2 linked regions of the Ramlibacter pinisoli genome follow. The protein of the gene in region 1 interacts with the protein of each later gene in a pairwise test. Links are inferred from orthologs where the notes say so. Each region holds a gene or a part of one and is shown in the gene's direction. Other genes may lie near its edges. The genes, in order: GON04_RS01890 and GON04_RS14680.

Region 1 (6,196 bases):
AGACGCCGCCGGTCCGCATCTGCGACAACGACCGGCCACCGTTCACGCGCTGGTTCGTCGGCGGCACCACCAACCTCTGCCACAACGCCGTCGACCGGCACCTGGCACAACGGGGCGACCAGGCCGCGCTGATCGCGGTGTCCAGCGAAACCGGCACCGAGGCTACCTACACCTTCCGGCAACTGCACGCCGAGGTGCAGCGCACCGCCGCCATGCTGCGCGAGCTGGGTGTGGGCCGCGGCGACCGGGTGCTGGTCTACATGCCGATGATCGCGGAGGCGGTGTTCGCGATGCTGGCGTGCGCCCGCATCGGTGCCATCCATTCGGTGGTGTTCGGCGGCTTCGCCTCGGTCTCGCTCGCGTCCCGCATCGAGGACGCCGGGCCGCTGGTGATCGTCAGCGCCGACGCCGGTTCGCGCGGCGGCAAGGTCACCGCCTACAAGCCGCTGCTGGACGAGGCCATCCGCCTCTCGTCGCACAAGCCGCGCGCCGTGCTGCTGGCCGACCGTGGCCTGGCGCCGATGGAGCGGGTGCCCGGCCGCGACCATGACTGGGCCCCGCTGCGCGACAAGCACCTGCACACCACGGTGGCGTGCGAGTGGATGGACGCCACCGACGTGAGCTACACCATCTACACCAGCGGCACGACCGGCCGCCCGAAGGGCGTGCAGCGCGACGTCGGCGGCTATGCCGTGGCGCTGGCGGCCAGCATGCGGCACATCTTCGACGCGCAGGCCGGCGAAACCTACTTCAGCACCAGCGACATCGGCTGGGTGGTGGGCCACAGCTACATCGTCTACGGGCCGCTGATCGCCGGCATGGCGACCATCCTGTACGAGGGGCTGCCGATCCGGCCGGACGCGGGCATCTGGTGGAGCCTGGTCGAGAAGTACAAGGTCTCGGTCATGTTCAGCGCGCCCACCGCGGTGCGGGTCCTCAAGAAGCAGGACCCGGCCTTCCTGCAAAAGTACGACCTGTCGAGCCTGCGGGCGCTGTTCCTGGCCGGCGAGCCGCTGGACGAGCCCACGGCGCGCTGGATCGCCGATGGGCTGGGTGTGCCGGTCGTCGACAACTACTGGCAGACCGAAAGCGGCTGGCCCATCCTCACGATCGCGAACGGGGTGGAGAAGCAACCCGGCAAGTTCGGCAGCCCGGGCGTGCCGATGTACGGGTTCAAGGTCCGCATCGTCCACGAGGCCACCGGCGAAGAACTCACCGAGCCCGACCAGAAGGGCGTCGTCGTCATCGAAGGGCCCACGCCGCCCGGTTTCATGCAGACGGTGTGGCGCGACGATGCCCGCTACGTCCAGACCTACTGGAAGTCCATTCCCGGCAAGATGGTCTACAGCACCTTCGACTGGGGCATCCGCGATGCAGATGGTTACTACTACATCCTGGGGCGCACCGACGACGTGATCAACGTGGCCGGCCACCGGCTGGGCACGCGCGAGATCGAGGAAAGCATCTCCAGCCATCCCGCCGTGGCCGAGGTCGCCGTGGTCGGGGTGGCCGATCCGGTCAAGGGCCAGGTGGCCATGGCGTTCGTGGTGCCGCGCGACGCGGCCGCGGTGGCCGACCCGGCCGACGCACTGAAGCTGGAGGGTGCCATCCTGAAGGTCGTCGACCAGCAGCTCGGCGCGGTGGCCCGCCCGTCCCGCGTCCGGTTCGTCACGCTGTTGCCCAAGACTCGCAGCGGCAAACTGCTGCGGCGTGCCATCCAGGCCGTCTGCGAGGGCCGCGACCCGGGCGACCTCACCACCATCGAGGATCCGTCCGCCCTCCAGCAGATCCGCGACCTGATCACTGCCTGACGCGGCCGGCCGCAGGCAAATCCCCTTTGCCGAAGTGGGGGCGATCGATGGCACAATCGCGGCCGCAACCTCAGGCCCCTTCCAGCCCACAGTCGCATCCGCCATCCGGTTCAGCCGTGTCGCGGAAGGTTTCCTCAACCAACTGAAGTTCCCTCCAGGGGAGCAGAAAGTCAGCGAGATGAGCGATCAGAGCTCCGTCTACACGGCCTATCTCGGCAACTCCTACCTGTTCGGGGGCAACGCGCCCTACGTCGAGGAGATGTACGAGAACTACCTCGCCAACCCCGGCAGCGTTCCCGACAACTGGCGCGAATACTTCGACGCCCTGCAGCACGTGCCCGCGGCCGACGGCAGCCATGCCAAGGATGTGCCGCACCTGCCGGTGATCAACGCCTTCGCCGAGCGCGCCAAGCAGGGCGGTACCAAGGTCGTCGTGGCCGGCGGCGCCGATTCCGAGCTGGCCCGCAAGCGCACCGCCGTCCAGCAGCTCATCGCCGCCTACCGCAACGTCGGTTGCCGCTGGGCCGACGTCGATCCGCTCAAGCGCACCGAGCGCGAGAACATCCCCGAGCTGGAGGCGTCCTTCTACGGCTTCACCGCGGCCGACCAGGAGACGGTGTTCAACATCAGCAACACCTTCTTCGGCAAGGACAGCATGTCCCTGCGCGAGCTGACCAATGCGCTGCGCGAGACCTACTGCGGCACCATCGGCGCCGAGTACATGTACATCAGCGACCAGGGCCGCAAGCGCTGGTGGCAGCAGAAGCTGGAATCCATCCGCAGCAAGCCCCAGTTCAGCGCCGAGAAGAAGAAGCACATCCTCGACCGCCTGACGGCCGCCGAGGGCCTCGAGCGCTTCCTGCACACCAAGTACGTCGGCCAGAAGCGCTTCTCGCTCGAAGGCGGCGAGAGCTTCATCGCCTCGATGGACGAGCTGATCCAGCAGGCCGGCGCCAAGGGCGTGCAGGAGATCGTGATCGGCATGGCCCACCGCGGCCGCCTGAACGTGCTGGTGAACTCGCTGGGCAAGATGCCGGCGGACCTGTTCGCCGAGTTCGACCACACGGCCAAGGAAGACCTGCCGTCCGGCGACGTGAAGTACCACCAGGGCTTCAGCTCGGACGTCAGCACGCCCGGCGGCCCGGTGCACCTGTCGCTGGCCTTCAACCCTTCGCACCTGGAGATCGTCAACCCGGTGGTCGAGGGCTCCGTGCGCGCCCGCATGGACCGCCGCGCCGACCCCAAGGGCAAGCAGGTGCTGCCGGTGCTGGTGCACGGCGATGCCGCCATCGCCGGCCAAGGCGTGGTGCAGGAGACGCTGGCGCTGGCCGAGACTCGTGGCTACTACACGGGCGGCACGGTGCACATCGTCATCAACAACCAGATCGGCTTCACCACCTCCGATCCGCGCGACACGCGCTCGACGCTGTACTGCACCGACGTCGTCAAGATGATCGAGGCGCCGGTGCTGCACGTGAACGGTGACGACCCCGAGGCGGTCGCGCTGGCCACGCAGCTGGCGCTGGAGTACCGCATGGAGTTCGCCAAGGACGTGGTGGTCGACATCGTGTGCTTCCGGAAGCTGGGCCACAACGAGCAGGACACCCCGTCGCTCACCCAGCCGCTGATGTACAAGAAGATCGCCCAGCACCCCGGCACGCGCAGGCTGTACGCCGACAAGCTGGCCGCCCAGGGCATGGGCGACACGCTGGGCGACGACATGGTCAAGGCCTTCCGCTCCGCGATGGACGCGGGCCGGCACACGGTCGACCCGGTCCTGACCAACTTCAAGAGCAAGTACGCCGTCGACTGGACGCCCTTCCTGGGCAAGAAGTGGACGGACGCGGGCGACACCGCCATCCCGATGGCCGAGTGGAAGCGCCTGGGCGAGCGCATCACCACGGTGCCCGAGCACTTCACGGTGCACCCGCTGGTCAAGAAGGTCCTGGAGGACCGCGCCGCCATGGGGCGCGGCGACGTCAACGTCGACTGGGGCATGGGCGAGCACATGGCCTTCGCGTCGCTGGTCGCCAGCGGCTACCCGGTGCGCCTGTCCGGCGAGGACGTGGGCCGTGGCACCTTCACGCATCGCCACGCCGTGCTGCACGACCAGAACCGCGAGCGCTGGGACATCGGCACCTACATCCCGCTGCAGAACGTGGCCGAGAACCAGGCGCCGTTCGTCTGCATCGACTCCATCCTGTCCGAGGAGGCCGTTCTCGGCTTCGAGTACGGCTATGCGTCGAACGACCCGAACACGCTGGTGATCTGGGAAGCCCAGTTCGGCGATTTCGCCAACGGCGCGCAGGTCGTCATCGACCAGTTCATCGCCTCCGGCGAGGTGAAGTGGGGCCGCGTCAACGGCATCACCCTGATGCTGCCGCACGGCTACGAGGGCCAGGGCCCCGAGCACAGCTCGGCCCGCCTGGAGCGCTTCATGCAGCTGTCTGCCGACACCAACATCCAGGTGGTGCAGCCGACGACCGCCAGCCAGATCTTCCACGTGCTGCGCCGGCAGATGATCCGCCAGCTGCGCAAGCCGCTGGTGATCATGACGCCCAAGTCGCTGCTGCGGAACAAGGACGCCACCTCGCCGCTGTCCGAATTCACCCGCGGCGGCTTCCAGACCGTCATCCCCGAGAACAAGGACCTCAAGGCCGACAAGGTCAAGCGCGTGGTCGTGTGCTCGGGCAAGGTCTACTACGACCTGGCCAAGAAGCGCGAGGAGAAGGGCGCCGACGACACCGCGATCCTGCGTGTCGAGCAGCTCTATCCGTTCCCGCACAAGGCGTTCGCGGCGGAGCTGCGCAAGTACCCGAATGCGACCGACGTCGTGTGGTGCCAGGACGAGCCTCAGAACCAGGGCGCCTGGTTCTTCGTGCAGCACTACATCCACGAGAACCTGGTCGAGGGGCAGAAGCTCGGCTACTCCGGTCGGGCCGCCTCGGCGTCCCCGGCCGTGGGCTACTCGCACCTGCACCAGGAGCAGCAGAAAGCGCTGGTCGACGGCGCGTTCGGCAAGCTCAAGGGTTTCGTCCTCACCAAGTAACCAGTCCGGCGCGGGCATCGGCAATGGCGCGCGTGCGCCGTCGCTGGTTCTCGCCCGCTGCCCGACGCTTAACGCAAAACGGAAGAAGAACATGTCGATCGTTGACGTGAAGGTGCCCCAGCTGTCGGAGTCGGTGGCGGAAGCGACCCTGCTGCAGTGGAAGAAGAAGGCCGGCGAGGCCGTCGCGCAGGACGAGATCCTGATCGAGATCGAGACCGACAAGGTCGTGCTCGAGGTGCCGGCCCCCAGCGCCGGCGTGCTGTCCGAGATCGTGGTGGCCGACGGCGGCACCGTGACGGCCGATCAGGTCATCGCGAAGATCGACAGCGCGGGCCGTGCCTCTGCTGCTGCGGCGGCACCGGCTGCTGCCGCCACGGCGGCCCCGGCCGCCGCCAAGCCGGCCGCCGCGCCGGCGACCGGCGGTTCCAAGTCCGACGTGGCGATGCCCGCGGCGGCCAAGCTGATGGCCGACAACAGCCTGGCTGCCGGCTCCGTGCCCGGTACCGGCCGCGACGGCCGCATCACCAAGGGCGACGTCCTGTCGGCGGTCGCCGGTGGCGCCAAGCCCGCCGCGGCTGTCCCCTCGGCCCGTCCTCCCGCGCCCGCGCTGCCCCAGGTGGCGGCGCCGGTCGCGCCCGACCTCGGCGGCCGCCCCGAGCAGCGCGTGCCGATGAGCCGCCTGCGTGCCCGGGTGGCCGAGCGCCTGCTGCAGTCGCAGTCGAGCAACGCCATCCTCACCACCTTCAACGAGGTCAACATGGCCCCGGTGATGGAGATGCGCAAGAAGTTCCAGGAGAAGTTCGAGAAGGAGCACGGCGTCAAGCTCGGCTTCATGTCCTTCTTCGTCAAGGCGGCCGTGCACGCGCTGAAGAAGTACCCGGTTCTCAACGCCAGCGTCGACGGCAACGACATCGTCTACCACGGCTACTTCGACATCGGCATCGCCGTGGGCTCGCCGCGCGGCCTGGTGGTGCCGATCCTGCGCAATGCCGACCAGCAGTCGTTCGCGGACATCGAGAAGAAGATCGCCGAGTACGGCGCCAAGGCGCGCGACGGCAAGCTGGGCATCGAGGAGATGACCGGCGGCACCTTCTCCATCTCCAACGGCGGCGTGTTCGGCTCGATGCTGTCGACCCCTATCATCAATCCGCCGCAGTCGGCCATCCTGGGCGTGCATGCGACCAAGGACCGCGCGGTCGTCGAGAACGGCCAGGTCGTGGTGCGCCCGATCAACTACCTCGCCATGAGCTACGACCACCGCATCATCGACGGCCGCGAGGCGGTGCTGGGCCTGGTGGCGATGAAGGAAGCGCTGGAAGACCCGGCGCGCCTGCTG
Region 2 (5,735 bases), on another replicon or contig:
TCGGCGAGCCCAGCTCGGTCACGCGGCTGGGCGACATGGTCAAGAACGGCCGCCGCGGCAGCCTGTCGGGCAAGCTCACGGTGCGCGGCGTCCAGGGGCACATCGCCTATCCGCAGCTGGTGAAGAACCCGATCCACCTGGCGCTGCCGGCCCTGAACGAGCTGGCCGCGCGCGAGTGGGACCGCGGCAACGCCTACTTCCCGCCCACCAGCTTCCAGATCAGCAACATCCACGGCGGCACCGGCGCCACCAACGTGGTGCCGGGGACGGTCGTCATCGACTTCAACTTCCGCTTCTCGACCGAGTGGACGCCCGAGGGGCTGCAGGCCGCGGTGGCCGAGGTGCTGCAGCGGCACGGACTCGACCATGCCGTCGAGTGGAACCTCAGCGGGCTGCCCTTCCTCACCACGCCGGGCGACCTGGTCGATGCCGTGCGCCAGGCGATCCGCGCCGAGACCGGCGTCGAGGCCGAACTGTCGACAACCGGCGGCACCAGCGACGGCCGCTTCATCTCCCGCATCTGCCCGCAGGTGGTGGAGTTCGGCCCGGTCAACGCCACCATCCACAAGATCGACGAGCATGTGCTGGTGGGCGACATCGAGCCACTGAAGAACATCTACCGGCGCACGCTGGAAGCGCTGAACGGAGTGTCATTGCGGGCCTGACCCGCAATCCATCTCCCGCACGACGATCCGGGTGCGGCCTGGTTCCGGAGATGGATGCCGGGTCGAGCCCGGCATGACAAGGTATTCCCCCATGACCCTCCTCCAACTCGTCGAGCAGTCCGCCGCCCGACTCTCGGAAGCCGGCGTCGCCTTCGGCCATGGCACGACCAACGCCTTCGACGAAGCCGCCTGGCTGGTGCTGTGGAAGCTCGGCCTGCCGCTGGATGACCTGGACGCGCACGCGGCCGATCCGGTGGAGCCCGCACAGGTTGCTGCCGTCGACGCACTCATCGCCGAACGCATTGCCACCCGCAAGCCGGCCGCCTACCTGACCGGCGAGGCCTGGCTGCAGGGCGTGCCGTTCCACGTCGACGAGCGCGCCATCGTGCCGCGCAGCTTCATCGCCGAGCTGCTGGCCGACGGCAGCATCGATCCCTGGCTGTCGGAGCGCACGCGCCGGGTGCTGGACCTGTGCACCGGCAATGGCAGCCTGGCCGTGCTGGCGGCCATGGCCTATCCGGACGTAACCGTGGACGCCTCCGACATCTCCGCCGATGCGCTGGCCGTCGCGGCGAGCAATGTGGCGCGCCACCAGCTCGAGTCGCGCGTGCGCCTCGTCGTCTCCGACGGCATGGCCGCCCTGCCCGGCCCGTACGACCTGGTGCTGTGCAACCCGCCCTACGTCAACAGTGCCAGCATGGCGCAGCTCCCGGCCGAATACCGTGCCGAGCCGGCGCTGGCCCTGGCCGGCGGCGACGACGGCATGGACTTCGTGCGCCGCCTGCTGGCCGACCTGCCCTCGCGCCTGTCGACGAACGGCGTGCTCGTGCTGGAAATCGGCAACGAGCGCGCCCACTTCGAAGCCGCATTCCCGAACCTGGAAGCCGTGTGGCTGGACACCAGCGCCGGCCCCGACCAGGTCCTGCTCCTCACCCGCGAAGCCCTCGCCCCATCATGATCTCGCTTCGCAACCTCACCCTGCGCCGCGGCGCCAAGGTGCTGCTCGACAACGTCTCCATCACGCTCAACCCGGGCGAGAAGGTCGGCCTGGTCGGCCGCAACGGCGCCGGCAAGTCCACCGTGTTCGCCCTGCTCGACGGCAACCTGCACGAGGACGCCGGCGAGTTCTCGATCCCGCCGCAGTGGCGCATGTCGCAGGTCGCCCAGCACATGCCGGAAACGGAGGAAGGCGCCACCGCCTTCGTGCTGGCCGGCGACACCCGCCTCATGGAAGTGCGCGCGGCCCTCGCCGCCGCCGAGGCCGCCGAGGACGGCATGGCGATCGCCCACGCCTACTCCGACCTGGCCGATGCCGGCGAGCACGATGCCGTGCCACGCGCACAGGCGCTCATCCTGGGCCTGGGCTTCCAGGTGCAGGAGCTCGACAAGCCGGTGAACAGCTTCTCCGGCGGCTGGCGCATGCGGCTGCAACTGGCCCGTGCGCTGATGTGCCCGTCCGACCTGCTGCTGCTGGACGAGCCGACCAACCACCTGGACCTCGACGCGCTGGTCTGGCTGGAGGCCTGGCTGCAGCGCTATGCGGGCACCATGCTCGTGATCAGCCACGACCGCGAGTTCCTCGATGCGGTGACCGGCGTCACCGTGCACATCGAGAACCAGAAGCTCACCCGTTACGGCGGAAACTACAGCGCGTTCGAGACCACGCGCGCGCAGCAGCTCGAACTGCAGCAGACGTCGTTCGCCCGCCAGCAGGAAAAGATCGCCCACCTGCAGAAGTTCATCGACCGCTTCAAGGCCAAGGCCAGCAAGGCCAAGCAGGCCCAGAGCCGGGTCAAGGCGCTGGAGCGCATGGAGAAGATCGCGCCGGTGCTGGCCGAGGCCGACTTCAACTTCGAGTTCAAGGAGCCGGCCAACCTGCCCAACCCCATGCTGGCCATCAGCGACGCGGTCCTGGGCTACCCGGACAAGGTCGTCCTGCGCGGAGTCAGCCGGTCGGTCATGGCCGGCCAGCGCATCGGCATCCTGGGCGCCAACGGCCAAGGCAAGTCGACGCTGGTCAAGACCGTCGCGCGCCAGATCGAGGCGCTGCAGGGCACGATCACCGAAGGCAAGGGACTGCACATCGGCTACTTCGCGCAGCAGGAGCTGGACGTGCTGTCGCCGCAGAGCAACCCGCTGGAGCACATGGTGCGGCTGGCGCGCGACGTCGGCCCGGCCGGCCGCGAGCAGGAACTGCGCAATTTCCTGGGCAGCTTCAATTTTTCCGGCGACATGGTCGCCCAGGCCGTCGGCACCATGAGCGGCGGCGAGAAGGCCCGCCTGGTGCTGGCCATGATCGTCTGGCAACGCCCCAACCTGCTGCTGCTGGACGAGCCGACCAACCACCTGGACCTGGCCACGCGCGAGGCGCTGTCGGTGGCGCTGAACGAATTCGAGGGCACGGTGATGCTGGTCAGCCACGACCGCGCGCTGCTGCGAGCCGTGTGCGACGAGTTCTGGCTGGTGGGCCGCGGCGCCATCGGTCCGTTCGACGGCGACCTGGACGACTACCAGCGCTACCTGCTGGACGAAGCCAAGCGGGTGCGCGAGGCGGCTCGCGCCGTCGCCGCCGCGCCGGCGCCGACCGCGGCGCCGGTTGCAGCCGCCCCGGCGCAGGACCAGCGCCGCCAGGGTGCGGCCGCGCGCCAGCAGCTGGCGGCGCGGACACGTCCGCTCAAGCGCGAACTGGCCGAGCTGGAAGCGCGCATGGCCCAGCGGCAGGCCGAGACCCAGGCGCTGGAAGCACGTTTGGCCACGTCGCTGCCGCCCGCCGAGATCGCCGAGGCCGGCCGGCAGCTGAAGCAGGCGGCGGCCGCCTTGGAGGCCGACGAGGAACGCTGGCTGGCCCTGTCGGGCGAGATCGAGGCGATCGAGGCCGCGGCTCAGTGAGCCGTGGGGGCCGGCGCCTCGGTCGTGCCCGCCTCGGCCTCCATCACTTCAGCCGCTCCCTCAGCAGCCGCAGCACCGGCGGGACGCGCCGGTCGCGACCAGGTCGTCGGCGGCGTCGGCCGTGGCCACCAGCAGTTCGGCGACCTCGACCTCCACGTCATCCATGTCACGGTCGTACAGCATGATGGGCGGTTTGGCCTTGCGCACCGCCGCGCCTGCCGCCAGCATCGGCCCATGCCTTCCGCCCTGCAGCTGGCCGCCGGCGACCCCGCCCTGCTGGAGCGGGTCCGGGCCTGCCGCCGCCTGCTGAACCGGCGCGCCCTGGTGGGCGCCGCGGCCAGCGCCGTGCCGCTGCCCGGCCTCGACTTCGTCGTCGATGCCGCGCTGCTGGCCAACCTGCTGCCGGAGATCAACGCCCGCTTCGGCCTCACGCCGGACCAGCTCGCACGGCTGCCGGCGCACGAACGGCAGCAGGTCCAGAAGGCGGTGGCGGTGGTCGGCTCGGCCGTCATCGGGCGGCTGGTCACTCGCGACCTCGTCCTGCAGGTCGCCGGCAAGGTCGGCATGCGCCTGAGCGCCAAGCGGGCGGCACGCTACGTGCCGATTGCCGGCCAGGCGGCCGCCGCGGTGGTGGGGTATGCCGCGCTGCGCTACCTCGGCGAGGAGCACATCAAGGACTGCGTGCGGGTGGTGCGGGACGCGCGGCTGCTGCTGCCACCGCCCTCAGTGGCTGGGCACCTGCCGCCCTAGCTCGCGCAGCACCTCTTCCTGGTCCAGCAGGCGGGCGGCCAGCCGGGCACCGTGGCGCAGCAGGCGCAGGTGGCGCTCGGCCTGGGCCGGATCGTCGCCGGGGCTGTGGCAGCACAGGGTGCCGTGCACGCGGCCGTCGGGCAGCGTGATCGGCGCCTCCAGCAGTTCACCCGCGGCGGTGCCGCGTTGCCCGGACGCGGTGGCCAGCGCGGCGGCCGGGCCATGCTGCAGCGCCTCGACCACGCGGAAGCGGCGCTCGCCCTCGCTGAACTGGCCCACGTGGACCACGTCCATGCCCAGCTGTTCGCGCAGCAGGCGCAGCACGACCTGGATGGCCTGTTCTGTCCTGGGCGAGCGGCCGGCGGTCCGGGGCGAGCTGGGGAGGGGAGCGGCGTAGAGCATGGTGTTGGCAGGAGGAATCCTAGCCACGCCGCCGGCCGCCGATGTGCCTCAGCGTAACAACGGCTCAGCTTCGGAAACACGGTCGGGCTGCTCGCCGCGACGACCTGTTCGGTCGCGAGCCGCGCCGGCGCTGGCTCGGCAGCAGGTTGGCGGTCCGATGGCCTGTTGCGGCGCAGGGGCACGCCGGTTACCGAAGCCACGATTGCTGCGACACTTCAGCCCATCCGAAACAGTCGCAAATCCGCAACCATGTCGAGCTATCCCCCCGCGTCGCTGGCCGGCCACGATGCCGTGCCCCTGCAGTACCGGTTCCCGTCGGACATCCGCGTCAACGAGGCCGGCGTGGGCTCGCTGGCGTGGCGCACGGGCCAGGGCCCGTTCGGCCAGACCACAGTGGCCAGCCAGAACGCCAGCATGGCCGCCGTGCAGTGGCAGGCCGGCGTGCTGACGCCCGAGGAGTGCGCGGCCGTGGTGGCCGCCGGCCGCGCCCTGCCGATGATGGACGGGCGGGTCGAGCTGGGAGCCGACAGCTACCGCGTCAGCCACATCGCCTGGATCGAGCCACAGCCCGAGAACCACTGGCTGTACCACAAGGTCGGCGCCCTGTTCACGCAGATCAACCGCAGCTACGGCTTCGACATCGTGGGCCTGGTCGACGCGCTGCAGTTCACGGAGTACGGGCCCGGCCAGCACTTCCACTGGCACATGGACATCGGCCACGAGCAGACCAGCCTGCGCAAGCTGTCGATGACGATCCAGCTGTCGCAGCCGGACGACTACGACGGTGGCGCACTGGAGTTCGTCGGCCTGCATCCCATGGAGCAGAGCCGCACGCAGGGCTCGGCCACCTTCTTCCCCTCGTTCATGGGCCACCGCGTGCAGCCCGTCACGCGCGGCACCCGCTGCTCGCTGGTGGCCTGGGCGGCCGGACAGCCGTACCGCTGACTCGCGGCCCCACAAGGAAAAAAGGTCAGCCCGCGGATGCGGACTGACCTTTTCGAGTCGGTGGTAGGACGTACAAGATTCGAA

What was found.
Region 2: the proteins of GON04_RS01890 (region 1) and GON04_RS14680 interact in binary tests that used the Escherichia coli proteins (3 or more experiments, as listed by UniProt). The link is inferred for Ramlibacter pinisoli from one-to-one orthologs.

What each region holds. Positions count from the first base shown.
Region 1 is NZ_WSEL01000003.1:144,799-150,994, reverse strand. Bases 1,601-5,060 are described here. They hold GON04_RS01890 (2-oxoglutarate dehydrogenase E1 component), read left to right. Parts: upstream 1,601-1,989; coding sequence 1,990-4,860; downstream 4,861-5,060. Other genes in these bases: odhB (2-oxoglutarate dehydrogenase complex dihydrolipoyllysine-residue succinyltransferase), read left to right, coding at 4,952-5,060; GON04_RS01895 (propionate--CoA ligase), read left to right, coding at 1,601-1,811. In the rest of the region: more of GON04_RS01895, read left to right, coding at 1-1,600; more of odhB, read left to right, coding at 5,061-6,196. UniProt on the Escherichia coli protein: E1 component of the 2-oxoglutarate dehydrogenase (OGDH) complex which catalyzes the decarboxylation of 2-oxoglutarate, the first step in the conversion of 2-oxoglutarate to succinyl-CoA and CO(2).
Region 2 is NZ_WSEL01000009.1:29,379-35,113, reverse strand. What follows is about bases 1,088-4,086. They hold GON04_RS14680 (ABC-F family ATP-binding cassette domain-containing protein), read left to right. Parts: upstream 1,088-1,619; coding sequence 1,620-3,554; downstream 3,555-4,086. Other genes in these bases: GON04_RS14670 (hypothetical protein), read left to right, coding at 3,789-4,086; GON04_RS14675 (hypothetical protein), read right to left, coding at 3,615-3,782; prmB (50S ribosomal protein L3 N(5)-glutamine methyltransferase), read left to right, coding at 1,088-1,623. Outside these bases: dapE (succinyl-diaminopimelate desuccinylase), read left to right, coding at 1-665; more of prmB, read left to right, coding at 757-1,087; more of GON04_RS14670, read left to right, coding at 4,087-4,304; GON04_RS14665 (hypothetical protein), read right to left, coding at 4,278-4,706; GON04_RS14660 (2OG-Fe(II) oxygenase), read left to right, coding at 4,956-5,651. UniProt on the Escherichia coli protein: Genetic data indicate it may be involved in ribosome assembly or function.